DNA from 3 places in the Neobacillus sp. SRL179 genome. Region 2 is predicted to be linked to each of the others. Evidence: riboswitches for the same ligand, from Rfam matches in the RefSeq annotation. Region 2 holds a riboswitch; each other region holds the start of a gene.
What was found. Region 2 has a riboswitch for cyclic di-GMP ahead of AC4E8C_RS10870 (hypothetical protein). Riboswitches for the same ligand answer to the same signal wherever they lie in the genome.
Positions count from the first base shown of each region.

Region 1: it holds a riboswitch for cyclic di-GMP, as region 2 does, so the genes downstream of both, AC4E8C_RS05170 (anti-repressor SinI family protein) here and AC4E8C_RS10870 (hypothetical protein) in region 2, are expected to answer to the same signal.
Region 3: it holds a riboswitch for cyclic di-GMP, as region 2 does, so the genes downstream of both, flgB (flagellar basal body rod protein FlgB) here and AC4E8C_RS10870 (hypothetical protein) in region 2, are expected to answer to the same signal.

Region 1 is NZ_OZ481792.1:1,048,042-1,057,882, forward strand. It holds gene AC4E8C_RS05140 (aminopeptidase) at 1-848, opposite strand, end outside; gene AC4E8C_RS05145 (MDR family MFS transporter) at 930-2,195, opposite strand; gene AC4E8C_RS05150 (DNA topoisomerase III) at 2,460-4,649, shown strand; gene hutH (histidine ammonia-lyase) at 4,878-6,392, shown strand; gene AC4E8C_RS05160 (hypothetical protein) at 6,433-6,636, opposite strand; gene AC4E8C_RS05165 (DnaJ family domain-containing protein) at 6,774-7,148, shown strand; cyclic di-GMP riboswitch class I at 7,610-7,699, shown strand; gene AC4E8C_RS05170 (anti-repressor SinI family protein) at 7,729-7,875, shown strand; gene AC4E8C_RS05175 (helix-turn-helix domain-containing protein) at 7,944-8,276, opposite strand; gene map (type I methionyl aminopeptidase) at 8,581-9,330, shown strand; gene AC4E8C_RS05185 (DUF1128 domain-containing protein) at 9,375-9,599, opposite strand; gene AC4E8C_RS05190 (YtxH domain-containing protein) at 9,810-9,841, shown strand, end outside.
Region 2 is NZ_OZ481792.1:2,191,348-2,201,188, reverse strand. It holds gene AC4E8C_RS10905 (helix-turn-helix transcriptional regulator) at 1-69, shown strand, start outside; gene AC4E8C_RS10900 (TetR/AcrR family transcriptional regulator) at 246-821, shown strand; gene AC4E8C_RS10895 (PaaI family thioesterase) at 899-1,345, shown strand; gene AC4E8C_RS10890 (MFS transporter) at 1,396-2,772, shown strand; gene AC4E8C_RS10885 (hypothetical protein) at 2,931-3,089, shown strand; gene AC4E8C_RS10880 (hypothetical protein) at 3,222-3,467, opposite strand; gene AC4E8C_RS10875 (YeeE/YedE family protein) at 3,763-4,941, shown strand; gene AC4E8C_RS10870 (hypothetical protein) at 5,009-5,233, opposite strand; cyclic di-GMP riboswitch class I at 5,260-5,343, opposite strand; gene AC4E8C_RS10865 (glycine betaine ABC transporter substrate-binding protein) at 5,505-7,232, opposite strand; gene AC4E8C_RS10860 (quaternary amine ABC transporter ATP-binding protein) at 7,235-8,440, opposite strand; gene sstT (serine/threonine transporter SstT) at 8,662-9,841, opposite strand, start outside.
Region 3 is NZ_OZ481792.1:4,210,295-4,220,135, reverse strand. It holds gene fliD (flagellar filament capping protein FliD) at 77-1,630, shown strand; gene AC4E8C_RS20765 (hypothetical protein) at 1,639-1,995, shown strand; gene fliS (flagellar export chaperone FliS) at 1,979-2,389, shown strand; cyclic di-GMP riboswitch class I at 2,514-2,599, shown strand; gene flgB (flagellar basal body rod protein FlgB) at 2,696-3,076, shown strand; gene flgC (flagellar basal body rod protein FlgC) at 3,086-3,526, shown strand; gene fliE (flagellar hook-basal body complex protein FliE) at 3,541-3,840, shown strand; gene fliF (flagellar basal-body MS-ring/collar protein FliF) at 3,884-5,515, shown strand; gene fliG (flagellar motor switch protein FliG) at 5,517-6,518, shown strand; gene AC4E8C_RS20730 (FliH/SctL family protein) at 6,508-7,293, shown strand; gene fliI (flagellar protein export ATPase FliI) at 7,271-8,599, shown strand; gene fliJ (flagellar export protein FliJ) at 8,596-9,039, shown strand; gene fliN (flagellar motor switch protein FliN) at 9,063-9,404, shown strand; gene AC4E8C_RS20710 (flagellar biosynthetic protein FliO) at 9,415-9,841, shown strand, end outside.

The DNA of each region.
Region 1 (9,841 bases), 1.1 Mb from region 2:
GTAATCGAGAAACGGTCAATAATATTGCCGCCGTAACTTAATGGTTTAGTGCTTGCAACGGTGCCATTAACACCCGTTTTTAATGGAACAGTGAAGACTTCTTCCGTCGGCATGTTGGCCATAAACTCAAAACCAGCTTCGTTTACACTGCCTGCACCAATCCAAACATGCTTTTCTGGAAGCTCAATTGTTAAATCCGTACCTGGAGCAGTATAATGCAACTTTTTATATCTTTTTTCGTTTAAGTAGTGTACCTTCTCATGAAGGGTTTCATCATGTTTTTTCCACGCCTCGACTGGATTGTCTGTATCTACTCGGACAGCTTTAAAAATAGCATCCCAAAGTTTATTGACTTGATTTTCAGCAGGTTCATCAGGGAATACCATAGCAGCCCAGTCTTGTGAAGGAACCGCAATAACAGTCCAGCTGATTTTGTCAGTCTGTGCGGCTTTACGATAGGGAGCTAACGCCTTTCCAGCCGCCTTTTGAAAGTTTGCGATCCGTTCAGGATTGACACCTTTTAACAAGTCTGGACTTGATGAAAGGACAGACATAAAGGCAGCTCCTGTTTCGGCAAGTTCTACCTGTTCTTTTGCACGCCAGACAGGGTACTCTTTGAACGCTTCATCTGGAGCTAAGTCATATTTTGTTTTGGTAACCGTATCATCGTTCCAATTAACAATGACATTTAGTGCACCAATTTCATAAGCCTTTTTGACAACCAGTCGAACAAATTCTGCTGCATCTAAGGCCGCATTGACGACTAAGGTTTGGCCTGGCTGAACATTTACGCCGACCTTAACAGCAAGCTCAGCATACTTTTCAAGATTATTTCGAAATTCACTCATATGTATAGCTCCTTTTTTCAGAATCTTTCTATATTGTAGCGTGTTTATATGGAAAAATAAACCGTTAAGCGAATGTCTTGATTACATTGGCTGGCTGCTTTTTTGTTTTTCGAATACATTAAACATGACCCAATATAGTCCGGCACTAATCAGTGCAAGCAAACAAAGAATGGTGAAAGTCCATCCATAGCCTACCCAAACAGTCAAAGGAATAGCTAGGGGAGCAATGGTTCGCCCAAGGGTAAATCGTAAACTGGCCGCGGCAAAGTACTGTCCCCTCATTTCTTCAGGTGCCAGTTTAGAAACAAAGCTTTGCTGCAGACCAGCCCCCATAAGTTCACCAAATGTGAAAATAGCCATGGCAAAAAGTAAGCCCCAAATCCACTGTGTTTGACTAAAGATGACAATAGAGATGGCATAAACGACAGAAGAGAGGGCAAACACATTTCGTTCATAGTACTTACCCATCCACCTTGTAACAAAGACCGTGAATAGGGCGACGAGCAAGCCATTTTCAGCTAAAACAATCCCAAAGGCCTGTTCTCCTTTGACGACAAGTGACCAATCGCCGATCGTCATCAAAGTCTGGCTGCTAACAAAATCTTTGATATAAACAGGAATTAATAAGTCTAGCTGCATAAAGGTCTGACCCGCTAAGACGCCCGCCATGATAAATAAAAGAAAGGTTTTATCCTTAACAATTAGGGTATAATCCCTGAGCTGATTACTTAAAAAGTAATACCATTTTCCATCACTAGAGGCACGTTTTTGTACAGGTACTGTTTCCCTTGTCCATTTTGCTAAAATCAATCCAACGAAAATACAAACAGCACCTGCAAATAACAACAATCCGAAGCGATAATTGACATAAAAAATAGATCCTAAAATGGGACCAACGACCACTGCAATATTAATAGAAGTATAAAAGATGGCAAACACATCACTCCGATGTTTTTCATCCACCACATCGGCTACCATTGCTTGGCTTGCAGGCCAGTAAAATGAACCGAATACACCTGCAATGGTAAAGGCAATAAACCCTAACCATGGAGATTCAAGCCACGGAGAGCTTGCTAAAGCAAAACAAAAGTACGAGAGTCCCTGGCCAATGGCTGAAAGTACCATCATTCGTTTTCGTCCAAATCGGTCGGCACAATAACCGCCCATTAAATTTGCTGCAACGGAAAACACTTGCGAAAAAACTAATAATAACCCTGCTTTACTTTTGCCGAATTCATCGGCAAAATAGATTGATAAAAACGGAAAAAACATCCAATAAGTTATGTTGACGATCGCTTCAGAAAACAAGCGAACCTTTAAATTTGCATCCCAATCCCTAATCCTCATAAAGTTCCTCGTTTCTCTATTTTCGTGCCCTTCCCATCATACTATTTAACTGGAAAAATGCTCAAGTAAAATTAGCCGGTACATATTTAAAATATTGAATGACAAATCTAGAAAAGATTAAGAATCTGAAGTGCAGGGACATCTCATTTTTTCCTACTATTAAAAAGAGGTTTACTATTTAAAGGTCTCTGTGAAACTGAATTATATTAGGTTTTGTGCTATGATTATAATTCAATGGGTAACCCGAAAGGATGTTTTTATAAAGTGAAAAAAAGTTTAGTTTTAGCTGAAAAACCTTCTGTTGCTCGAGATATTGCACGAGTATTAAATTGCCATAAAAAAGGAAATGGCTTTTTAGAAGGAGATAAATATATAGTAACATGGGCGCTTGGACATTTAGTTACACTTGCCGATCCTGAGATGTATGATGATAAATATAAAACATGGAAACTGGAAGACTTACCAATGTTACCTAACGAGTTAAAGCTTGTCGTTATTAAGCAAACAGGAAAGCAGTTTCATTCGGTAAAAAGCCAATTACTTCGTTCTGATGTAGGGGAGATTATAATTGCTACTGATGCGGGGCGGGAAGGTGAATTAGTTGCCCGCTGGGTCATTGCTAAAGCGAAGATAAACAAACCTATAAAACGGTTATGGATTTCTTCAGTTACGGATAAGGCGATTAAAGATGGATTTAGGTCTTTGAAACCGGGAAAAGCATACGAAAACCTTTATGCTTCGGCTGTAGCCCGCTCCGAAGCTGACTGGTATATCGGTCTTAATGCAACCAGAGCGTTAACAACACGATTCAACGCACAACTCAACTGTGGCCGCGTACAAACTCCTACTGTAGCCATCATTGCAGCACGTGAGGAAGAAATCAAAAACTTTAAACCCCAAACCTATTACGGCATTGAGGCACAGACAACCGATAAATTAAAGCTCACCTGGCAGGATGCAAAAGGGAATAATCGCAGCTTTAATAAAGAGAACGTAGACGCGGTAGTGAAAAAATTGGGTACAAAAAATGCTGTTGTAACAGAGATTGAAAGGAAGCCGAAGAAGTCATTTTCTCCAGGACTTTATGATTTAACAGAATTACAGCGTGATGCCAATAAAATATTTGGTTACTCGGCTAAAGAGACGCTGAATATTATGCAAAAGCTATATGAGCAGCATAAAGTGTTAACGTACCCCCGGACAGATTCACGCTTTATCTCATCAGATATTGTTCCTACCATTCCAGAGCGTCTAAAAGCGTGCGGTGTTGGTGAATATCGTTTACTGACAAATAAAATCTTAAAAAAGCCAATTAAGGCTTCGAAATCATTTGTAGATGATAGCAAAGTGTCTGATCACCATGCCATCATTCCAACTGAAGGATACGTGAACTTTTCAGCTTTTACAGATAAGGAACGGAAAATCTATGATTTAGTTGTAAAACGGTTCCTGGCTGTCTTATTCCCCGCATTTGAGTATGAACAATTAACACTTCGGGCGAAAATCGGCGAAGAAAACTTTGTCGCTAGAGGAAAAACAATTTTATCGATTGGCTGGAAAGAAGTTTACAATAATCACTTGGAAGACGAAGATGAAAATGATGACCTAAAAGAACAGATTTTTCCGCGGATTGAAAAAGGCGATACATTAAACGTAAATCTAATCGCACAAACATCCGGTCAAACAAAACCACAGGCACGATTTACAGAAGCGAGTCTTTTATCAGCAATGGAAAATCCAGTGAAGTATATGGAAACTAAGGATAAACAGCTTGCCGATACCTTAAAATCAACGGGTGGTTTAGGGACAGTGGCGACACGGGCTGATATAATTGACAAGCTATTTAATTCATTTTTAATCGAAAAGCGCGGCAAAGACATTCATCTTACTTCTAAGGGCCGTCAATTGCTGGAGTTAGTTCCTGAAGAACTTAAGTCTCCATTATTGACAGCTGAATGGGAGCAAAAGCTCGACCAAATTGCTCATGGCAAGTTGAAAAAAGAAGTGTTTATCGGTGAAATGAAGAGGTATACCAAGGAAATTGTAGCTGAAATAAAGTCAAGCAGTAAAAAATACAAGCACGACAACATTTCAGCGAAAAATTGTCCAGACTGTGGAAAACCAATGCTCGAAGTAAACGGCAAAAAAGGTAAAATGCTTGTTTGTCAAGATCGTGAATGTGGACATCGCAAAAATGTCTCACGCGTCACAAATGCGCGCTGTCCGCAATGCCATAAAAAATTAGAACTGCGCGGTGAAGGCGAAGGACAAATCTTTGCATGTAAATGTGGACATCGTGAGAAACTATCTGCTTTCGAAGCACGGCGCAAAAAGGAATCTGCCGGTAAGGTGGATAAACGGACGGTCCAAAAGTATCTGAAGAATCAAAGTAAGGAAGAAGAGCCAATTAATACAGCATTGGCGGATGCTTTAAAGAAGTTAAATCTAAAATAAATCTTATGATGCTAAAATTTGGGAAAATCAAATTGACAGACAAAGATTTTTTCACATACAATAATTATTGATAAGATAGTTTTTAGAATGGAATGATACCCATGGGACATCCCCATATTAAGAGTCATCATTTATTTATAACCATAAAAGAGGCTGGAATCCAAATCTGAATTGATGAGGATTCCAGCCTCTTTCTTTATTGTACTAAATTGGTAGAGGAGTGGCATTATGATCACCTTAACAGGCAGCAGTTTAACTTTAGAGCAAATGAAAGCAGTTTTATATCGAAAAGAAAAGGTTCAAGCTTCAGAAACAAGTATAGAGGCCGTACTTAAGAGCAGGAATGCAGTGGAAAGAATTGTTTCTGAATCAAGGGTGGTTTATGGAATTACAACTGGATTTGGGAAATTTAGTGATGTATTAATTGATAAAGCACATGTTCAAGACTTGCAGTTAAATTTGATTCGTTCCCATGCCTGTGGGGTAGGGGAACCCTTTCCAGAAGTTGTCGCCAAAGCAATGGTCCTTCTTCGGGCTAATGCCTTATTGAAGGGTTATTCAGGAATAAGACCTCTCGTGATTGAAAAATTATTGGATATTGTAAATAAGGACATTATCCCCGTGATTCCACAGCAAGGATCACTTGGAGCTAGCGGGGACCTTGCACCACTATCCCATCTTGCTTTGGTTTTAATTGGGGAAGGCGAGGTGTTTTATAAAGGAAATCGTATCGACTCAATGACAGCATTTAAACAAGAAGGAATTCTCCCCGTCACACTAGAAGCCAAGGAAGGGCTAGCTCTAATTAATGGCACGCAAGCCATGACAGCTATGGGTGTGGTCGGTTATTTAGAAGCAGAACAACTGGCTTATGAGGGTGAATTAATTGCTGCGATGACAATGGAGGGGTTGAATGGGATCATCGATGCCTTTAGCGAGGAGGTCCATATTGCAAGGGGCTATAAACAGCAAATAGAAACTGCAGCGCGAATCCGTGACTACTTAAGCGATAGCTTATTAACCTCACAACAAGGTGAGTTAAGAGTCCAGGATGCCTATTCATTACGGTGTATTCCCCAAGTGCATGGTGCGTCTTGGCAGGTACTAGATTATGTTAGAGAAAAGTTAGAGATAGAAATGAATGCAGCAACCGATAATCCATTAATTTTTGATGATGGAGAAAAGGTTATTTCTGGCGGTAATTTCCATGGTCAGCCCATTGCATTTGCAATGGATTTTATGAAGATTGCGATGGCTGAACTAGCAAATATTTCGGAAAGACGAATTGAAAGATTAGTCAATCCACAGCTAAATGACTTGCCGCCATTTTTAAGCCCACAGCCAGGTTTGCAATCAGGAGCGATGATTATGCAATACGCAGCGGCTGCTCTTGTATCTGAAAATAAAACTCTGGCACATCCAGCTAGTGTGGATTCGATTCCATCATCAGCAAACCAAGAAGACCATGTCAGCATGGGTACAATCGCATCCAGGCATGCCTACCAAATTATCCAAAATGTAAGAAGAGTCCTCGCTATTGAATTAATATGTGCAATGCAGGCAGTGGAAATTCGCGGAGTAGATCAAATGGCTAGTAAGACAAAGCTGCTTTATGAAAAAGGCAGGGAACAAGTGCCAACCATCAGCAAAGACCGTGTTTTCGCAAATGATATTGAAGTAGCAGCGAACTGGTTAAAGACCATCGAAATTCACCAATTAATCAAGAATATAAGTGTGCAATAAGGAGAGAACAAGAAAATAAAGGCGTGAAAATTCACGCCTTTTACTTCATATGATTTGGAAGCCAACGTCCTGTATCAACCCGCTGCTCTTCTTCATTTTCGACTCTATTTTTAAAAGCTTCTTGGGTTACAATTAATTCTTCATCCCCAATCGCTTCTTTTACATGCTTTTCCGTAAGACTGTCCTCAGGAAAATCACCAGGATGATTTTTTTTCTTGTGTTCAAAATGTTCTCCGCGTGCCATGGTTAACACTCCTTTCGTCTTCGTAAGTAGCATTCCCATCCACACACTAAAATATCACTTGGTAGTTGATTATCAATTCATCTAGAGAGAAGAAATTGATATAATAAAACAAATATGGTTAAAAAGGGGGCCGCAAATTGGATCTTTTCCATTTAATCTCAGAGGATCGGATAAAAAAGGCTTATGAAGAAGGTGAATTTGATCATCTTCCTGGATTGGGGAAACCATTGCAGCTGGAGGATTTGTCCGGAATTCCTGAGGAATTGCGGATGGCCTATAAAGTAATGAAAAATGCCGGTTACACGAAGGAAGAAGGACGTTTGCGCCAAGAAATGATGAGCATAGAGGATTTAATCAAAAAATGTGATGACAATGTTGAAAAGGTAAATCTTCAAAATAAGTTAAATGAAAAACTGCTTCGATTTAACCGGTTGATGTCAAAACGGGGTGTGAAAACAAATTCCTCTATTTTTAAAAATTATGAGTTGAAGGTTCGAAATAAAATGACCTAAAAAGGAATAAAAGCTGGTTGATTTGTGGGAAATCTCATTCATCTCCAGCTTTTTCTTCTTGTTTTCCAGGTTTGCACATTCTGTCTAGAAAATAACCTGCAAAAACAATGAAAGCAATAGGAATAGAAAAATTTAAAACATGAATGACAGTCATTACTCTCCCCCTCACGATAGAAATTAATTTACAACATTAGGTGTTCGCGTATATTGTTTACATTATATGTTAATTGTCATCAAATAGACAAATTTCAATAACAACTATTTTGAATATTCAGTTAAAATGATATGTAGAATCTTGGAAAAAAATGTAATAAAAAGCAGTTAGAAAATTAATATAAATGACAAAATCTAACACCCTGTTATAAAAGGACTATATATAATGGAGGTATCGTTAAAGGATTAAGTATTTGGACCTAGTAGATAATGGGAATAAAGCAATTGGTGGCTCAAGTTGTATGGGAGGCAGAAAAAGGCAAACCTGTTGAAAAGCAGGGACGCAAAGCCGAGGATCTAAGGCGAGGGGTATTTGCTATGGTGGCCGGGCTACCTGGAATACGAATGTATTTTGGGAGTGAGAAAAATGGTTATTACAGAAAGAGAAGTGGATGTAATCGATCAGGAATGGATAACGCTCATATTAGAGGCAAGGCAAATTGGACTATCAATTGAAGATGTTCGAGATTTCCTTACACGTGATAGTCATGAAGAACCATCAAGTACATACTAAAATAGAAAAGAAAAGCATTCTACAAAATCTGTCAAATTTTGTAGAATGCTTTTTTTATCATATTCAACTTAGTTGTCATTCGTTTGATTATTATTACGCCACTTATTAAATTCTAGGAAATCGCGAAATTGATCCTTGGAAACACCAGAATTCATAGCCTCTTTTACAAGATTCATCCAATCAGTATCTAATTCATCCCGATCAATTTGTTCATGAATCAAATGTTCGACAGGGAGATTTAAGACAGCAGCTATTTTTTCGAGAAACTGGATAGAAGGATTTTTTTGTAAGTTCCTTTCAAGTGAACTTAAATAGGATTTAGCAACCCCTGCTTGTTCAGCCAGTTCGGATAGTGACATTTTCTTTTCTGAGCGAAATTTTTTAACGCGGTCACCGATCATTGAGTCTCACACACCTAATTATTTTTTAATTTTCCGGAATAACTCTCCCTCTTCGAAAAAAGGGGGATTAATTTATATGTTCATTCTACCAAAATGAATGAAAAAGTACCATATAAAGAACGAGGTAATATTACAAAAAAATGAACATTTAGGGCACTCATGATTGTTTTTTGAAAAAAACGGAAGATAGAGTTAATATTAAAGAGTGCTGCAAACAGAATGTAAAGGAAATGCGTAACAGAAGGTTTAATGCTCAGTATTATATAAAGATAAATATAAATATATGCTAAAGGTAGGGAAACAAATGATTGTCTTAAAATCACAACGTGAAATTGAAGCCATGAATGAGGCCGGCAAAGTTCTTGCTGCTTGTCATAAAGAAATTGCAAAATTAATAAAACCAGGAATCACTACATGGGATATTGAATTGTTCGTCAATGATTTTTTACGAAAAAATAATGCAATACCTGAACAAGTCGGTTATAGAGGGTATGAATATGCTACTTGCGCGAGTATCAATGACGAAATTTGCCATGGTTTTCCAAGGAAGGAACCATTAAAAGAAGGTGACATTGTCACAATAGATATGGTTGTTAGATACAATGGGGCATTGGCTGATTCGGCTTGGTCCTATGCAGTCGGTGAGATTTCTGAGGAAAACGAGCATTTATTAAAAGTGACTAAAGAAGCTCTATATAAAGGGATAGAACAAGCAGTAGTGGGTAATCGAATTGGAGATATTGGCCACGCCATTCAAACCTATGTGGAAAGTGAAGGTCTTTCTGTTGTACGTGACTTTATCGGCCATGGTATTGGTACAGTGATGCACGAGAAACCAGATGTACCTCACTATGGGTTGCCAGGAAAAGGGGCAAGAATTAAAGAAGGTATGGTATTTACAATTGAACCGATGGTAAATATCGGCCGTTATCAAACAAAAATGGATGATAATGGTTGGACTGCAAGAACGATCGATGGTAAAAACTCAGCACAATATGAGCACACACTAGCAGTTACAAAGGATGGCCCCATCATCCTTACTGAGCAAAAATAAAACGAAAACCCGGTCATTCCTTGGAATGACCGGGTTTTTGTTTTTTATCTTTTTCTAAGATTTCCTAGCTCTTCAACCAATGCCTGCATTTCATTAGGACTAAAGGAATTCTTTTTTTGCACTAAATCGTAAATTTCCTTTAGTTCTTCATACATCTCTTCATCAAAGTGAGATGGTTTAATGGCTCCAAGGTTAAGGACCTTTAACTTTCCCTTAATTTGTTCAATCATGTATTCAACATTTTCCACGGATTTTTCTGACAAATTCATCTTGGTCACCCTTTTCGAAAGTAATGATTCCATCTTTTCATGTTAAAAAGTATCTGTCAATATATAGTTTACCCAAAGAAATGGAGGAAAGTGAACTAGCAAACCTATATAGAAATGTTTGATAAAGCAAAATAAATGGTAATATATTTAATGGTATTATTTTCTTATATCGACATTTATGATATTACGTTACATAAAGGAGAGGTTAAGATGACGAGGAAAAATCAATTTTGGAAGGGTAT
Region 2 (9,841 bases):
TTCAGCAAAGTATTTAAAAAATGTACCTCTGTAACCCCTTCCCAATACGCTAAAAAGAGAAATTTGTAAGATAACTGTTCTTCAAATCTAGCTTAAAATTAGTTAAATGATTCAAACTCTCTTTGAAGTGTTTCAGTAATAACAGTTGAACCATTGCTCAACACTTCTTAATATTTGAATAGTTAGAATATTCTTTACTAATCGTTCTAAAAATGTTACAATTTTTACCGGGAGGTGAAATAAATATGGCTCGCTCTAAAGAATTTGATGAAGCCAAGGTCTTGCAAAAAGCGATGGTGCTCTTTTGGCGAAATGGATATGAAAAAACGTCGATACAGGATCTAGTCGACCATTTGAACATACACCGCCGAAGTATTTATGATACTTATGGTGATAAACAGACGTTGTTTCTACGAGCATTACAACTCTTCGAAGAAACCACTCAAAAAAGAATGAAACAACAAATTAAACCTCTACCTTCAGTCAAGTTGGCGCTCAGAAGATTATTTGAAATGGCGGTTCTTTCAAATGAAGAAAAACCCCCAGGATGTTTCATTGTAAATACAGCAGTAGAATTATCCCTGCATGACCAAGAAATTGCAGACAGAATTAATAAAAGCTTTTGTAAGACAGAATCATTTATATTCGAACTTCTAGTCCAGGGACAAATGATTGGGGAATTATCCTCCCAACTTGCCCCAGAAAAGTTAGCTCCTTCTATTCATAATTCACTCATTGGGTTACGAGTATTATCGAAAACAACCCATGATCAAGAGAAACTTCAATCCATCATTGATTCAACTTTAGCTGTACTAGACTAATTTTTTAGAATGAATGTTCTAAAATTTTAAATCAAACTTTAAGAAAGTTATTTATTTTTAGAAGGAGGATGAAAAGGATGAAACATTTAGAGGTTTTGAAGAAAATGGCGAAGGGTGAGATCCCAGGCCCCCCTGTTGCACGTTCGTTAGGTTTTCACGTAACAGATGTGGAGGAAGGCAGGGTTGTGATTGAGATGGATGCTACAGAGAGATTACACAATCCGATGGGTACGCTGCATGGAGGAATTTTATGCGACATAGCCGATGCCGCAATGGGCTTTGCATTTGCTTCTACATTAGCTGATGATGAACTTTTTACTACGATGGAAATTAAACTGAACTTCCTTAAACCCATTTTTAAATCCAAACTTCGAGCTGAGGGAAGATTAATTAAAAAAGGCAAATCCGTTGGATTGCTGGAATGTCATGTATACGATGAAAAAGAAAGTCTCGTCGCACATTCTACCAGTTCATGTATGATTTTGAAGGGAAACTCCACTGGAAAAAGAGCAAAAATCGAATAATAGAGCAACGTGAATGCAAGCTTCGTTATTATAAGTAAAGGTGGGATCAAATGCCCTCTATTCAAACGGCTTCTTCCAAAAAGGAAAGCACCGTGCTCTTACAAGAAAAAAAACTCATACTACTATGGAGTTTCACCACTTTGGTTGTGGTAATGAATACAACCATGTTTAATGTTGCACTACCCTTTATTCTTACAGAATTTTCCTTAAGTTCATCGATGGCCTCGTGGCTGGTATCAGGCTATTCCATTATGTTTGCCATTTCAACATTAACATTTGGCCGGCTATCCGATTTTGTTCCCCTCTCAAGACTTTTATTCCTTGGTATTTGTTTATTAGGAATAGCATCGGTCATCGGTTTCTTTTCCACCCATTTTTATCTCTTATTGGGAGCTCGAATTCTTCAAGCCGCTGGAGCAGGAGCCGTTATGGGGTTAAGTATGATTATGGCTGGGCGGTATATCCCTGTATCAAGGCGTGGAAAAGCAATGGCCATTATTGCTTCTGCTGCCTCTTTGGCTTTTGGGTTAGGCCCTGTATTAGGGGGATTGATCACTCAATACTTAGGATGGAATTATCTTTTCGTTATCACTATTCTTTCTGTCCTGTCTATTCCGTTTTTTCTAAATTTATTGCCTCATGAGGTAATTAAAAAAGGCCGTTTCGATATATACGGTGCTATTCTTACAGGATTTAGTGTAACAGGTCTGTTACTTTTTCTATCAACATTTTCGTATGGGATTTTATTAGGAACATTCGCCCTTTTGGCGGTATGGTGGAAGTATCTAAATAAGACGGAAGAACCGTTTATTCCGCCCATCCTCCTCAGAAATAAGCAATACACGAAGCTCCTTTTTATTAATTGTTCCGCATTTTTCATCAACTTTTCAAATCTGTTTTTAATGCCCATTATTCTCACCACATTATTTGAAAAGGAACCAGCCGAGTTAGGATTGATTATATTTCCAGGAGCTTTTATCGCCGTGGTTGCAGGTCAATTTATAGGAAGATTTATAGACCGTTTTGGGAATGCACCCTTAATCATGTTCGGGCAATTAATGCTATTATGTGCCTCCATCCTATTTGCATGGTTCTCTACTGTCCATCCCTATTTCATTCTTTTTATCTATATGTTCGCAAGTGTGGGCTTTACAGCCATTTCATCGAGTATTTCGAACGAGATCACAAGGATATTGCCGATCACACAACTTGGTTCAGGGATAGGAATCGCCCAATTATTGCAATTTTTCGCTGCCGGGTTTGGCGTGACCATTTCTGGATTATTCCTAACCATTCAAGAAGGGTTAACCTTGGAAATGGTGTATCGAAATATATTTATTTGCTTCTCATTTGTTATCATGGTAGCTGGCATCATATACGGCTCATATCTTCATAGAGCTAGGTTAACCCAGCAGATTAATCCCTAATTTGTGGTTATTAAGCACTCTTTTCGAGTGCTATTTTATTTTCAAACAAACTAATTGAATATTAACTACCCCTTTAAAAAGTAATTATTCTCAGGATATACCAAATGTCTTTTTGTAAATAATAAGATTGTTAAAACCTACATTCAAGGAGGACTTTTATGCAACAGGACCATCAAGCTAAAAAGAATTTAGATTCAATAATAAAACCAGAATATGCAGGAACTGATGCCCAAAATGTAAAACAACAAATTCAAAAAGATGTAAGCGAAGGACAAGGTGCCATGACTTCCCGAGAGGCAGGAGCCATGCGGGATTAAAAACCACTCAAAGTGGTTTTTTATTTTTCAATTAAGTAACTTTTTTTGACATGTTAAAACACCACATGTGTCAGGGATTGTTGGGTTTTCTTGCAAAAAAAAACTTGGAAATTATCCAAGTTCGATTACTACTTATTTTTGCTGAAAATCCCCAGAGAATTGCTTTGTAACGGCTTTTACTTCCTCAATCTTATCTGGTTTTAAAAAGTTCATCATTTTAGGAATAAACTGTTCAATATCTTCTTTTGTAAAGGCATCTGCGTCTTGCTTCCGAAAGTTTTCTTCAAGTAATTCTCTTGCTTCCTCAACTTTATCCTCTTTCACTCTTTGTAAAATAAAACTTAAAAACATCTCTTGTCCTTTTTTATCCATTTGCATTTTTAGTACCTCCTAAAAAATATCTGCCCTATCTATGTAGTATACTAAAAAGATGACTTTAAAATCCAGCCATTGGAATACCTGCCAAACTATTTACTCCTTATCCTACTAACAATAACTGAAAGATACCTATGCCTTTACAATTCATCAAGAATGTATTACTATAATAAAGCATTTTAAATCATACTAATCATATAGGATATAGAGGTGAAAGAAATTGTCTCAATCAGTTGTTAGCACGAAACCGTTGAATCATAAATCACATTCAACCACTTTAGTAACAAATCTTAGCCCCATGCAAAAGGGATTGGTAGCTGTCGGAATAGTTATCTCTCTTATTCTATTATTTGCTATTGTGCATTCATCCAATTGGATTCAAGGCAGCCTATTCATTATAGGCTTATTATTAGGGGCAACATTGCTTTACGCACGCTTCGGATTTACGTCTGCTTTTCGGAGACTGGTTTCAGTAGGAAATGTCCAGGGACTCCAGGCACATATGCTGATGTTTGCTGTCTCAACCACATTATTTGCTATTATCCTAAGTACTGGCTTTAGCTTTACCGGTATGGAACCAAAAGGATATGTTTCCCCTGTTGGCATTAGCGTTATACTTGGGGCTTTCCTTTTTGGAATAGGCATGCAGCTTGGAAATGGCTGTGCATCTGGAACCTTATATAATTTGGGCGGCGGCTCATCTTCCATGATCCTCACGCTGATCGCCTTTATTGCGGGTTCAACTCTTGGAGCCTACAACTTGCCATTTTGGAATAGTACGCCTGCCCTCCCGCCTATTTCTTTAGCAGAAACGACTGGTCTGGGTTATTTGGGAGCTTGGCTTATTCAAATGGTTGCCTTTATCGCTATCTATTTGATTACCATTCAAATTGCGAAAAAGAAAAACCCGCCCATGATGAAACCACTACCGACCACGACTGGTTGGAAAAAGGTTTTACGTGGATCATGGCCATTATTTACGGCTGCCATTGTTTTAGCAGTACTAAATGCAGTAGTCCTTACTGTTCGCGGAACTCCATGGGGTATCACTTCTGCCTTTGCTCTATGGGGTGGAAAATTCCTTGATACAGTTGGGGTCAATGTTTCCAGCTGGGGTTATTTTGCCGGACCAAATGGACAGGCACTTAAAAGCACAGTCCTAGCGGATTCAACAAGTGTGTTAAACTTCGGAATCGTATTGGGAGCCTTTATTGCAGCTTCTTTCCAAGGTACTTTTAAGCCGAAAAAAATAAAAGCAGGGGTAGCCGGTGCGGCTATTCTTGGAGGCTTATTAATGGGATATGGTTCTCGTCTTGCATTCGGCTGTAACATTGGAGCCTATTTCGGCGGTATCTCTTCCTTTAGCCTTCACGGATGGGTTTGGGCCATCATGGCTATGCTTGGAACATTCGTTGCCTTGTATATCCGTCCATTATTTGGGTTAAAGGTTCCATCATCAAAAGACACATTCTGTTAAATATAAAAAAGCTTGCAGAGTAGTTTCTGCAAGCCTTTTTTATATTTATTCTGCCAATTTTTAATCCTTATCTTAAAAACCCTTTACTTAATCGAAAAAGGCCTTTCTTATTGTCATACCACTCTAATGCAACCAAAAATAACCTTCTTTCCCATAATTCTGTTTCAAATGATTTTAAATTACTTTCAAATTTCTCCAGTAAGGCAGTAACATATAGCTCAACTAAATTTTCATCACTTAAATTTTTTACATCAATATAACTTTCTTGTTCACAAGCGAGAGTAGCTTCCATTGTACACCCCTAAAATATGTTCTATTTTAGGCAACTCAGCCGTCATAGTTGATCACCTTAGACCTGGAGCTTTGCGTCCCAATCTTTCGAATGGTTTGCCTTTTTCTAATGAATAAATTATTTTATTATTAAAATAATATTACATTTTTTTAAATTAATTGACAACAGGAAACGCTCAAATTTTTACAATAAAATAAATAAATGTTACTTTTTCCTGCCAATGTAAAGCAAGGGACTTGAGATCCCCAAAATATAGGGGTCTGTAGCTTTTCTACTTCAAATCTTCAATTGTATTGATATCCATATACTTTGGAACAACCAGTCCATTTCTCGTTCCATGAAGATTGGGTCCAAGATCAACAATATCGTTTTTATATTGTTGGTAAAATTCTTTATGTGTACTTGGAAGCCAACCAGCCACCATGCCGTCGACACTGCCGTTAGCTACACCGGCAAACATTGGCCCCACCTCAACTTGGCTCAATTTTACCTTATAGCCATTCTGCTCTAGGACCTTTCCAATCACATTCGTACTAGCAATTTCGGTGTCCCAAGCAACATAGACAAGATTCACGCTTTCTCCATTTCCTGCCTGCGCACCTTTTGTCCATAATCCCACTTTATCTCCGTTCGCCTTGATCCACTTTACCGCTGCATCATCTGGATCCGTTCCCTCTTTAATGTCCAGCATTACTTTTTCTATATCCTCAGGTTTCCAAGAAAATTGATCGAGGATGGTGTAGGCCCCCGGTACATCCTGTTCGAGACCTTTTCTTACGATAGTATGAATATCTTCTTCCGTTCCATATGACTTCTTCGGGTCTTTTAAGAATTTCAAATCGTATGTGGAAAACATCCAATGTGGTGCCCACCCGGTAACTATGTTTGGTTTTTTATTCTTATAGGCCTTGTCCAATTCTGCCGCCATGGCAGCGGATGATCCTTCCTGCAGCTTCCACGCCTCCAGCTGATAATCTTTAAAGGCTTTTTTCGTTTGTGACATGATTCCTGCACCTGGCTCAATCCCAATAATTTGATAATCAACTTGGGCTCCCATGCCATTTTTATTCTGATTCTTTGGTGTTTCTTTTGTCATTCCAGTCACAACAGCCGTTACTATAATAAGAAGTCCTACAATGGAAAAGACGATTTTTTTACTCACTATATTTTCATAAGCTGGTTTTCGTAAATTTTGCGATATTCGGTCAAGGATCACTGCGATGAACACAATCGATAATCCTGCTTCAAAACCACGGCCTACATCTATTTGACTAACGGCTCTGTAAACATCCGCCCCTAATCCTGGCGCTCCCACTAGTGAAGCTGTGACCACCATGGATAATGCAAGCATAATACTTTGGTTTACCCCTGCCATAATAGTTGGCATTGCAATTGGCAGTTGCACCTTAAACAGTTTTTGACTGTTATTGGAACCAAAGGCATCAGCTGCCTCTATTAAATCTTTCGGAACCTCCTTAATACCAAGGTTGGTCATTCGAATGATGGGTGCAATCGCGAAAATAAATGAGGCAATTATTCCTGGTACAACCCCAATGCCAAAAAATAAAATGGAAGGAATTAAATAAACAAATGCCGGCATAGTCTGCATAAAGTCCAATATCGGCGTTACGATTCTATGTACCGTTTTTCTTTGGGCACACCAGATTCCAACAGGTATCCCAACAATGATCGTGAGCAAGCCTGATAATAATACTATGGCAATGGTTTGTATACTGGAATCCCAATAGCCAAGGTTATCAATTAACAGTAAACTAATGAGAGTGAATATACCTAATGGCCATCTGCTTGTATAGGTAACCAAAAGGGCTAGGACGATCATCAAGATAATGGATGGTCCTGCGCTTAAAACATCCATCATGACATTTAATAAAGACTCGATGACAGTGGTTAACAAGGAGAAAAAACCGGCAAAAGCATCGGTTACCCAATTAACCAGAACGTCTATCCAATCTCCTAATGGGATTTTGGGCATATTCATATTTATTCACCCTCCAAATCGTTCAAGGAATCTTTAATTCCTGCCAGAGCCCCGATGACAGCACCGCGAATCACTATCCCTTTTAGGCGTTTTTCTTCATCAACCACTGAAATTGGCAGACTAGATGTGGCCATCACGTCCATCAAATCTGCGAGAATGGTATCACCGGAAACGGTTGGTATATCCGTTGACATGACTTCTGCAATGGATTGATTACTATCAATCGCCTGGCGTGCCTCTTCAGCGGTAATCGCACCCAATAATTTACGATTGCGATCAACGACAAAAATACTTGAATATCCCTGCTTCCGCATAATTTCCAATGCTACCCGTGGTCCGCGGTCTACAGCGATTCTTTCAGCTGGTTTCATTACGTGGGTTGCTGTTAAAATTTTGGATAAGTCCACATCTTCCACAAATTTCTCAACAAATTCATTGGCGGGTTTCATTAATATTTGCTCGGGTGATCCCAGCTGAATAATACTTCCATCCCTCATCAGGGCGATTCGATCCCCGATTCGTAAGGCTTCATCTAAATCATGGGTGATAAAAATAATTGTTTTCTTGTACTTTTCTTGAATTTCAAGCAATTCATCCTGCATATCTTTACGAATTAATGGATCAAGTGCGCTGAACGCTTCGTCCATTAAGATCACATCTGTGTTACTGGCAAGTGCCCTTGCCAGCCCTACCCGCTGCTGCATGCCTCCGCTCAATTGTTTAGGGAGCTGATTTTCGTATCCTTTTAATCCAACTATCTCTAACGCACTTAATGCTCTTTCCCTGCGCTTTTCAGCTGGTACTTTCTGTATTTCCAAGCCAAATTCCGTATTTTCCAAGATCGTTTTATGAGGAAATAAGGCAAAGTTCTGAAACACCATACTTATTTTTTTCTGCCTAACTTCCCTTAAGCGTGCGTCATTCATTTTCACTATATCCTCATTTTCAATGAGAATTTCTCCAATGGTTGGCTTAATTAGGCGATTAAACATTCGAATTAATGTGGATTTCCCGCTTCCGGATAAACCCATAATGACAAATATTTCTCCGGGGTAAATTTCAAAAGAAACATTTTTTACGCCAACGGTTTGTCCGGTAGCTTTCAAAATTTCCTTCTTCGTCTTCCCTTGTTTTAATAAATCAATCGCTGCTTTTGGATTCGAACCAAATATCTTCGAAACACCTCGTACCTCAACGTAGGGGTTCATGCTGTCTGTCACCTCTTCTAATAAATAACCGTATCATATACATTTTTTCCGAATTGTTCCGTTCTATGTGACTTTAGGAAAAAAATAAATATAATAAGTATTTAAAAAAGACCAAATCATAAGCGATTTGGTCAGCAACTTAATAGGTTATTTGCTATGATTCCCACAAAAAGGAAAAACTTAGAATAAAAGGCGCAACCTTTGAGTTGCACCCTTTCCTCTTATGAAGCTTTAGATATTTCTATCTCTTTTCCCTCTTGACGCCACTTCTTAAATTCAGCTGTGGCTGTAAAAAGTACATCTGTGGATGAGTTAAGGGCAGTTTCAAATGAATCTTGTAACACACCAATAATAAAGCCTACACCCACAACCTGCATGGCTACATCAGATGGGATTCCAAATAGGCTGCATGCTAGTGGAATTAATAATAATGAACCACCTGCAACACCTGAAGCCCCACAAGCACAAACGGCTGAAAGAACACTAAGAATAATCGCTGTCGGTATGTCCACGTGAATATCTAGGGTATGAACTGCTGCAAGTGTTAAAACAGAAATAGTCACTGCGGCCCCTGCCATATTAATCGTGGCTCCTAATGGGATGGACACGGAATATGTATCTTTATCCAACCCCAGTTTTTCACATAATTTCATATTTACAGGAATATTGGAAGCGGAGCTCCGGGTAAAGAATGCTGTGATCCCACTTTCCTTTAAACACATAAATACAAGTGGGAATGGGTTTTGACGTATATAGGCATACACAATGATTGGATTCACGACAAGAGCCACAAACACCATACAACCGAGTAATACAGCCAATAACTTTCCATAGTTTAGTAAAGACTCCAGACCATTTGTTGTTATCGAATCAAAAACTAAACCCATAATTCCTAATGGGGCAAAGCGGATCACCCACGCAACCATTTTGGAAACGGCATCAGAAAAATTAGAAATTAATGTTTTTGTTGTATCCGCCGCATTTTTTAAAGCCACACCCAGAATTACCGCCCATGCTAAGATCCCGATATAGTTGGCGTTAAAAATGGCTTTAACTGGGTTATCTACAACGTTTAACAGCAGCGTCTTCAGAACCTCAACAACGCCACCCGGAGCAGTTACATCCTCTGCGCCCTTGCCAAGTGTCAGGCTGACAGGAAACACAAAGCTGACAATAACCGCAAAAAATCCAGCGAGAAAGGTTCCTAGCAGATAAAGGACGATAATAGTACTCATATTCGTTTTGTGACCACTTTTGTGCTGAGCAATAGCCGCCATAACCAAGAAGAATACCAAGACGGGTGCAATAGCTTTCAAAGCTCCTACAAATAAAGTACCTAATATTACTACTGGTTTTGCTACTTCTGGAATCGTTACAGCCAGGATGATCCCAATAATTAAT
Region 3 (9,841 bases), 2.0 Mb from region 2:
TTCTTTTCATTCAACGCTTCTTCCGAAAATGTCGTTAACCATAGTAGATACTTTAAATGGTTCGGGGGATGGCAGGATGATCACAAACAATCTTCGTTTTTCTGGTTTGGCATCAGGAATCGATACCGAAACACTTGTTAAAAAATTAATGGACGCGGAAAAGGCACAACTAAATAAAGTTTTCCAAAATAAAACCAAGACAGAATGGAAAGTAGATGCCTATCGAGAGGTGAATACGAAATTCCTGGATTTACGTACTTCAATGGAAAGTCTTCGATTAGAGTCTACTTTTACCAAAAGTAAACTGACTTCATCAGATAGCAGTAAGGTAGACGTAACGCTGGCAGGCATACCGAGCAGAAGTGAGTATGTTATTTCGGCTGCCACACCGTATCAGCCGGGGACACCTTCTTCAGTAAAATTCGCTTCCACAACACTTCCCAGTGAAACAAGTGAATTAGGAGCTGGAAACGGATTTCAATTTAGCTTGAATGGAGAAACAATTGACCTGACCGCACAGGATTCGATCCGCAGCTCCATTTCAAAAATCAATGCTTTAGCTGCTAAAACAGGAGTGACAGCCAGCTATTCCAGTGGTGACCAGGCGATTGTGTTTACTTCTAAAGATGCAGCGACAACTATTAACATTGCGAATCTATCAAACCCTTCGAATATACTAAATCTGGCAGCTGGCACGGTCAATGAGACGCAGAATGACTTTCCGGCAGGAAACCTAAGTGGTGCCACTGGAAATTCAGCCGTAAAGGCCGTCGACGGTCAGGTAACCATTAACGGAACGACCCTAACGTATAAGAATAATCAGCTGACCTATGACGGGATTACGTTTACCATCAAAAACGACATCCCACCGGGTAGCAATGTCACGATTACGAAAAAGACAGATGTGGACTCGATCTTCGATACAATTAAAGGGTTTGTCGATAAATATAACGAGACCATCAAGACGCTTCACGATAAGGTGGGGGAAAAGCGGTATAAAGATTATGCCCCCTTGTTAGATGATCAGAAAACAGACATGAAGGACAAAGAAATTGAACTATGGGAAGAAAAGGCTAAGAGCGGGTTATTGCAAAGTGACCGAATCATTTCATCGGCCTTAGATAAATTACGCACCACCTTGTACTCGAATGTTCGTGATGTGGATTCGACAAAAATGAATAGTCAATTCGATTCGCTTGCTGAAATCGGGATTACCTCCAGTTCTAATTATAAAGAAAATGGGAAACTGGTTATTGATGAAACGAAGCTGCGAGCGGCAATTGAAAACAATCCCAATGAAGTGTCGTTATTATTTTCTAAAAAATACGATACCGCAAGCTCATCAAATAACACAGCAACTAATAAAGACGAATTTGCCAATAGCGGGATTGGCTGGAGGCTGTATGATCAACTGAATGAGACGATGAAGGAAATTTCCAAAACAGCTGGTACGTCCAATGATACTGTCCTTGGCAAATCATTAAGCCAGCTGGACACACAAATCGATTCCTGGCAGAAGCGATTACAAACGAAAGAAGATTATTATTGGAAGCAGTTCACGGCTATGGAGCAAGCCATTCAGAAATCTAATACCCAGAGCAGCTGGTTAACGCAGCAAATGGGCGGGTGATGATCACCATGTATGAACAAAAAGAGGCATTACTCCAGTCCTATTGCCAGCTTACAATGAAACTAGTAAACGAAATGAATTCGGACGAGACAGACCATATCCAGGCCTTACTGGACGCGAGACAAACCTGCATTGAGAAGGTAAACCAAATGGATCGAACCGCCGGACGAATTCTCTTAAATGCGGCCATTAAGGAACAGCTGTTACAACTGGTTCCTTTGGAAGAAAAGGTGAAGGAGATGTTACAGGGAGAGCAGCAAAAGGTAATCTATCAGCTCCAGGCGTTAAAAAAGGAAAAAAAGATTAAACAGTATGGGGAACCTGCCTATGGTTCCACTGGGGTTTTTTATGACAAAAGAAAATAGGGAAAAGGGGAAGATTATGTCACTTAAGAATCCGTACCAAGCATATGAGAATAATCAAGTACTATATGCCAAAGGGGAAGAACTGACACTGCTTTTATATAAAGGTGCCATTAAATTCATTGAACAGGCCAAACTAGCAATTGAAAAAAATGATCTGCCGCGAGCTAACGATCGCATTATTAGGGCTCAGAACATCATTAGTGAATTAATGGTGACCCTTAATATGGATATCGAAATCTCGAAGTCCCTGCTTCTCCTTTATGACTATTTAAAGCAAAGACTAATCGAAGCGAATATGAAAAAAGAGGTAGAAACTTTAAATGAAGTCCAAGCTATGCTGGCAGAACTGCTAGGAACTTGGGCAGAAGCGATGAAAGCTGTTAGACCTACTTAACAAGTGAATTTTTTGTTAAGTAGGTCTTTTTTCATTTTTTCCCCATTGTAATATTTGTAAGCGCAATGTAATATAATAGTATTGGTAAATTTTCGACCAATATCACCACAAAACGACATTTACAATCCGATAAAGGCAAACCTGGGGAAATCCAGTGACGCAAAGCTATAGGGGCTACGATCATGATGATCATGCCAGCCAGTTACCGAAGAGTTATAGTTTAATTTACTATGGACTATTCTTCGGAATAGTCTTTTTTTTGCTCGAAAAATGGATAAATTTACCAGTATGAAAAGGAGGTTATTTATGCTTCAAAACATTTCTGTTCTAAAGCAGGCATTGGATGCTTCTGTGCTAAGACATAATGCCATTTCTAATAATCTAGCAAATGTCAATACCCCCAATTATAAGCCGCAAAAAGTAGTTTTTGAGGAACTTCTTAAAGGAGAATTAGCTAACACTTCTTTTGAAGGAAAGCGTTCAAATGAAAAGCATATACCAATCGGAAATACAGCAACTAGAGCCTTCATTACCGAGCAGCCGGTTGTGATGCAAAATAGTGGGAATGGTGTGGATGTCGATTCTGAAATGACGGATTTGACAACCAACTCGATTTGGTATCAAACACTGAGCTATCAGCTTGGTGAAGAATTTAATCTATTAAAAACAGCGATAAAGTCAAGGTAGGGGATCGACATGTCCATGTTTCAACCACTAAATATTAGTTCTTCTGCATTAACCGCCGGGCGCCTGAAAATGGATATTATTTCTTCCAATATTGCCAATGCGACGACAACAAGAGGGAAATTGGTAAATGGGGAATGGGTACCATATCGAAGGAAGATGGTTGAGGTGGAACCAAAAGGATCAGCTCCGTTTAGTCAATATTTACAAAATGAAATGGGAGCAAATGGTGTAAAGGTCACAAAGATTGTTGAAGACCAGACACCTTTTAATCCGGTTTATGACCCAGCCAATCCCGATGCAAATACTGATGGGTACGTCATGATGCCAAACGTTGATATCACCAAAGAAATGGTCGACCTAATGAGTGCTTCACGAGCATATGAAGCCAACGTTACCGCATTTAATGTAGGAAAAACGATGTCGTTAAAGGCTTTAGATATTGGTAGATAAGGAGTTTTGCCATAATGAAAATTGATTCATTGTTAACTAACCCAGCCTCATTTTTGGATAAGCGTCCAATAGTTAATCCGGTTTCACCTGCGAAGACATCTTTTTCTGCCATGTTGGGAGAAGCTTTGCAAAGCGCTAACAATACCATTGTTCAATCAGAGAACATGTCTGAAAAAATTGCCACAGGGGAAATCAAGAATATTCATGATGTCACGATTGCTGCCCAAAAGGCAGAAATTGCTCTCCAGCTGACCACCCAAGTAAGAGATAAAGTAGTGGAATCCTATCAAGAAATCATGAGAATGCAAGTATAATGAACTGCTTAGTTTTAACACGAAAGCTGGTGAACTATGACTTATGAAAGAAAAAATTGCTGATGTTAGGGAAAAAATCGTTCAGTTTTGGAAGAATACCAGCAAGAAAAGTAAATTCTTCTACATTGGTACCTTTTTGGCGTTAATCGCGGTTTTTTGCTTTGTTTTTTTCTATCTATTAAAACCGAATTATGTACCACTTTATACTAATACTTTAAGCCAGAAAGAAATCGGTGAGATTAAAGGAGTTTTAGAAAAACAAGGGTTCACAGACTATAAGATTGCCAATAATGGTACACAAATTCTTGTTCCAAAAGAGTCTGCTCCCGACTTAATTGTCAATTTAGCCTCTGAAGGATTGCCCAAAAGCGGTCCGATTAGTTTTACAGAACAAACCCAGAACCTGAAGTTTGGCGTAACACAACAGGAATTAGACGTCATCGAACGAGAAACGATTCAGAAACAATTAGCGAATTTAATGACCAAGATTAGCGGTGTAAAAGGTGCCGAGGTTATGATTACCATGCCGCAGGACAGTGTCTTTATTCGACCAGAGAAAGAGGACAAAGCAAGTGCCTCTATCATTGTTGACTTAGAACCAGGCACGGAACTAGAACAGGGGCAGATCAAATCCCTTTACTTCTTAGCTTCCAAAAGTATTCCTAATCTACCGCAAGAAAATATTGTGATTACCGATCAATACGGTCAGCTTTTAACGCTAAATGATTCGGAGGATGAAGGTTCTTTTGTGGGGGTTGGCAGTTACGAAAGTCAAAGAAATATTAAACAAAAAGTAGAAGCTGATATTCAGCGCAGTATTCAGCAGATGCTGGGGACCATGCTAGGGAAGGATAAAGTCTACGTTCAGACCTTTGCTAAGCTGAATTTTGATAAGGTCAAAACACAGCAAAGCCTAGTGGAACCTGCCACCAAGGATCCTAAGGATGGAACAGAGCAAGGAATCGCCGTTAGTGTGGAGAAAATCAGTAAAGAATACAGCGGCAAAGGAACACCAGCTGCCGGAGGAGTAGACGGGACTGGTCAAGGCGATGTCCCGGCTTACGCCAGCAGCGGTGATGCCGGCAATAATGATTACAAGGAAACGCAGGATCGAGTCAACTACGAGGTCAATCGAATTACAAAAGAGATTGTCCAAAGTCCGTATACAATAGATGATTTAACGATCAACGTCGGGGTGGAACCTCCTAACCCAAAAAATCCAGGTTCATTAACACCGGCAACACAAGATAACATCCGCAATATCATTTCAAATGTCGTGCGAACGGCAATTGGTGCCAATACCGGAATTACAGATGCGGATATAAACAAGCGCATCACTGTATTTCCAAGAGAGTTTACAGGAAAAATGGCGGCAGCCACACCAAAGGACACTGAGTCACAAAAGCAATCTTATTTAAATTATATCTTAATCGGGCTTGCGGCTTTAGCCTTACTAGCCGGTGGAATTCTTTTAGGGAGATGGATGAAACGGAAAAAAGATGAAGATCTTGATCCATTCTCTGAATACCTAGAAGCAAAAAATATTAAGGAATTTGAAGAAGAGACAACGAAAAAGAACAACGTTCAAAATGAAATTAATCAATTAGCGGGTAAAAATACGGAGGAATTCGTTGATCTGCTGCGCTACTGGTTAAAGGACGAAAAGGAGGGGTAATATGCGCAAGTTAACGGGGCTTCAAAAAGTGGCCATCCTCTTGGTTTCATTAGGAAAAGAAGGATCATCAACGGTCTATAAACATTTGAAAGAAGACGAAATAGAATTATTAACGAAAGAAATCGCCAATCTTCAATGGATTGATTCAAAAGTGAAAGAAGAAGTTTTAGATGAATTTTATAAAATGGCTTCGGAGCGGAATGTCGTTTCCAAAGGCGGCGAACATTTTGCTAAGGATTTACTGGCTCTTTCGTTTGGTGAAGAGAAGGCCAATGAAATGCTGACTCGCACAACCGAAAAAAATCAAAAGAAGCCTTTTTACTTTGCACATAGGGCCGAACCAGTTCAGATTTTAAACCTTTTGCAATATGAAAACTCACAAACAATTGCGCTGGTATTATCCTATCTGGATGCACAGAAAGCATCAGCCATCCTGTCTGCTTTTCCACAAGAAAAGCAAACGGATATTGCCACGAAAATTGCTTTAATGGACACCGTGTCACCGGAAGTCATTCGTCAGGTTGAAGAAGTGCTGCAGGAGAAACTGGCAACCACATCCTCACAGGATTATACAGTAAATAATGGAATTGACAACATTGTCAACATCCTAACAAGTGTAGACCGTGGGACCGAAAAACATATCTTGGAATCCTTATCACAGGAAAGTCCGAGCTTGGCAGAGGAAATCAAAGGAAAGATGTTTATCTTTGAAGATATAGCTCTACTAGATCATCACTCGATTCAACGGATTCTCCGCGATGTCGACAGCGAAGACTTGTATTTAGCTTTAAAAATTGCCAGTGAGGATTTAAAAGAAGTCATTTATAAAAACATCTCGAAAAGACGGGCAGAATTACTTGAAGAACAAGGCAAATACGATCAGCCTGTCCGCCTGAAGGAAGCAGAGGAAGCACAGGGCCGTATCGTAAGAATTGTCCGTAAGTTAGAAGAAGAGGGCTCCATCATGATTGAGAGGAGAGGTGGAGAGGCTGTTGTCGTCTAAGATTGTTAAATCAACATCGCTCCCACCTGTCATTGATAGCAAACTTTTCCTGTCAATAAAGAGAGGAAATGTCGATCCAGCTCATTCCGCGCAAAACGATCAAACAACCGAAGAACTTTTACAACAGGCGGAAGAGCAAGCGGCTGCGATTCTGAAGAATGCACAGGAACAAAGCTCACTTGAAAAGGAAAAAGCAGCAATGGAGCTTGAAAACTGGACACGTGCCCAGCAAGAAAAGGTAACCCAAGAGCTGGAAGAAATCAAACGTCAAGGGTGGAACGAAGGTTACGCTCAAGGGCTGCAGGAGGCAGAAAAGGAATACACCGCTAAAATCGAATTGGCAAAAGAGATATTAGAAAAGGCTTATAAAGAGAAAAAGGAAATTATTCAAGAATCGGAACCATTTGTCATCGAATTATCGGTGCAAATTGCCGCTAAAATAATTCAAGAAGAATTATCAACAAAACCAGACATACTGATTGGCATGATTAAACAAAATCTGGTCTATTCCAATGAACGCTCTACGATTTCGATTTGTGTCAGTCCAGACGATTATTCATTTGTTCAAAACCAACGGACACAGTTACTAGAATCGTTGGAAGGTCAAATCGAAGTGAAAATTTTACCAGAGCACTCGATCGAAAAAGGCGGCTGTGTGATCCGCACTTCGTATGGAAGTATTGACGCCCGCATTGATGTCCAGCTAAAAGAAATTAAGCAAGCATTGCTGAAAACCTTAGAGGATGATTTGTATGAAGAAAATGCTGGAGATTGATAAGTATTTACAAACGTTGCAGACCATTAACCCGATCAAGATTAATGGAAAAGTCACACAGGTCATCGGTCTCACGATTGAGTCACAAGGTCCAGACGTAAGGATGGGGGATGTTTGTCAAATCTATCCGTCTAGTCATGAACCTCCTTTAGAGGCAGAGGTGGTCGGCTTTAAAGGGAATCGAGTTCTGTTAATGCCATTAGGAGAAATTGTTTCAATTGGCCCAGGCTGTGAGGTTGTTGCTACAGGGAAACCATTGACCGTGAAAGTAGGTATGGAGCTTTTAGGGAAGGTTTTAGACGGTTTAGGCAAGCCGATGGATGAAAGTCCACTGCCGTCAGGATTAATCGAGGTTGTGACCAACAACAATCCCCCCAATCCCTTGAAACGGCCTAGAATCTATCAGCCCTTGAATGTGGGGGTCCGTTCGATTGATGGGCTGTTAACGATTGGCAGAGGGCAGCGGGTCGGCATCTTTGCGGGAAGCGGCGTCGGAAAAAGTACGTTACTTGGCATGATTGCACGGAACACGAGTGCGGATGTTAATGTAATTGGACTGATTGGAGAACGGGGCAGAGAAGTGCTTGATTTTATCGAAAGAGACTTAGGGAAAGAAGGGTTGGAAAAATCAGTTGTGGTGGTGGCTACCAGTGATCAGCCTGCCTTAGTTAGGATCAAGGGCGCAGTGATCGCGACCACGATTGCTGAATTTTTTAGAGATCAAGGCTTGAGTGTCAATCTGATGATTGATTCGGTCACCCGTTTCGCGATGGCGCAAAGAGAAATTGGCCTCGCGATTGGTGAACCGCCCACGACAAAGGGATATACGCCTTCCGTTTTCGCGATGCTGCCCAAGCTGTTAGAGCGGGCAGGGACAGGGCCGAAGGGAGAAATTACTGCCCTTTATACGGTCTTAGTCGACGGTGACGATATGAATGAACCAATTGCTGATACAGTTAGAGGGATTTTGGATGGACACATAGTGTTAGATCGAAAATTAGCTCAGCTTGGGCACTTCCCTTCGATTAACATCTTAAATAGTGTTAGCCGTGTTATGAAGGACATTTCGACTCCTGAACATCTTCATGCCGCGCAGACTATCAAGCAATACATGGCCGTTTATCAAGAAGCTGAGGATTTAATTAAAATTGGGGCCTATAAACAGGGGACAAACCCGGAAATTGATTTATCGATTAAGTATAAGGGTTGGATTGATAACTTCTTAAAGCAAGGAGTCAATGAACCATCCCACTTAGAACATTCCATACAAACAATGATTCAGCAATTTGGGGAGATGGTTAAATGAGTTTTCAATTTCGCTTTGAAAAAATCGTAACGATGAAAGAGAAAGAAACAAAATCGGCCTTTCATGAAATGAATGTGATTAAAACCATTAAAGAAACAGCCGAACATCAATTGCTTGAATTGGTAGAGAAAAAAGACCGTTATATCCAAGACTATCAGACGATGATGCGGAACTCGTTAAGCATAACCGACATACAGGAACGAGAGCAATATATCCATTTTCTAACTAAGCAAATTGAGCGACTCGGAAAAAAGGTCTGCGAGCTCAGCAAAGAGTTTACCATGAAAAAAAATCTGTTAGTAGCTAAAAACCAGGAAGAAAAGGTGTGGAGTACCTGGAGGGAAAAATCCCTCGAGGAATATACTGCAAGAATAAATAAGGAAGAACAGAATCAATTAGATGAGATGGCCGTGCTTCGCTATTATCACAATAAAAACTAGAGTAAGAAAGAGTGCATCCAAACATGAATGAGAAGCAATCAAAAAGGATTCAAACTGTCCAATTTGCCCCATTATCAGAGGGGATAAAATCCTCCAATCCAAGTAAAGAATTAAACTCGATCGATGATGTGAATCTCCAACTCATTGTTGAACTCGGCAAAACCAATATGAAGGTTAGGGACATTCTAAAAATTAAACCAGGAGTCATTATCTCAGTAGATAAGTTAGCAGGGGAACATGTGGATGTTGTCATCAACGGGTCAGCTGTCGCGGAAGCAGAAGTAGTCGTCGTCGATGAGAAATTTGCGATTCGCATCACCGATATTGTCTCGAAACAAGAACGAGAAGAAAGAATGAACGATTAGGGGTGAGAGTGTGAAGACCGGTCAACTAGGAATAAAAATCTCCCTCGCATTGGCCATCGTTTTACTGTTTTCTTTCATTCCACATCATCACGCGGCCTTTGCGAAGGAAGGGAACACGGTTTACGATGCCTATCAGAATGATCAAGGGCAGACCAATTCGGATGCCAAGCAAACCACATCAGGTGAAAGTAGTTCACTGGTACCGCAGGTAATGAAATTTATTTTCTCATTTGCTGCGATTATTATTCTATTACTCTTGTGTTTGAAATTTCTGAAGGCGAAATCGAAGCACATCGATTCAAAAGGACCCTTTTACACAATTGGCGGTCACTCGTTAGGCGGCAATCGTTCTCTGCAATTAATGATGATCGGGAAAACTTTATATATCTTAGGAGTCGGCAATGAAGTCCAGCTGCTTCGAACAATCGATCCAGGGG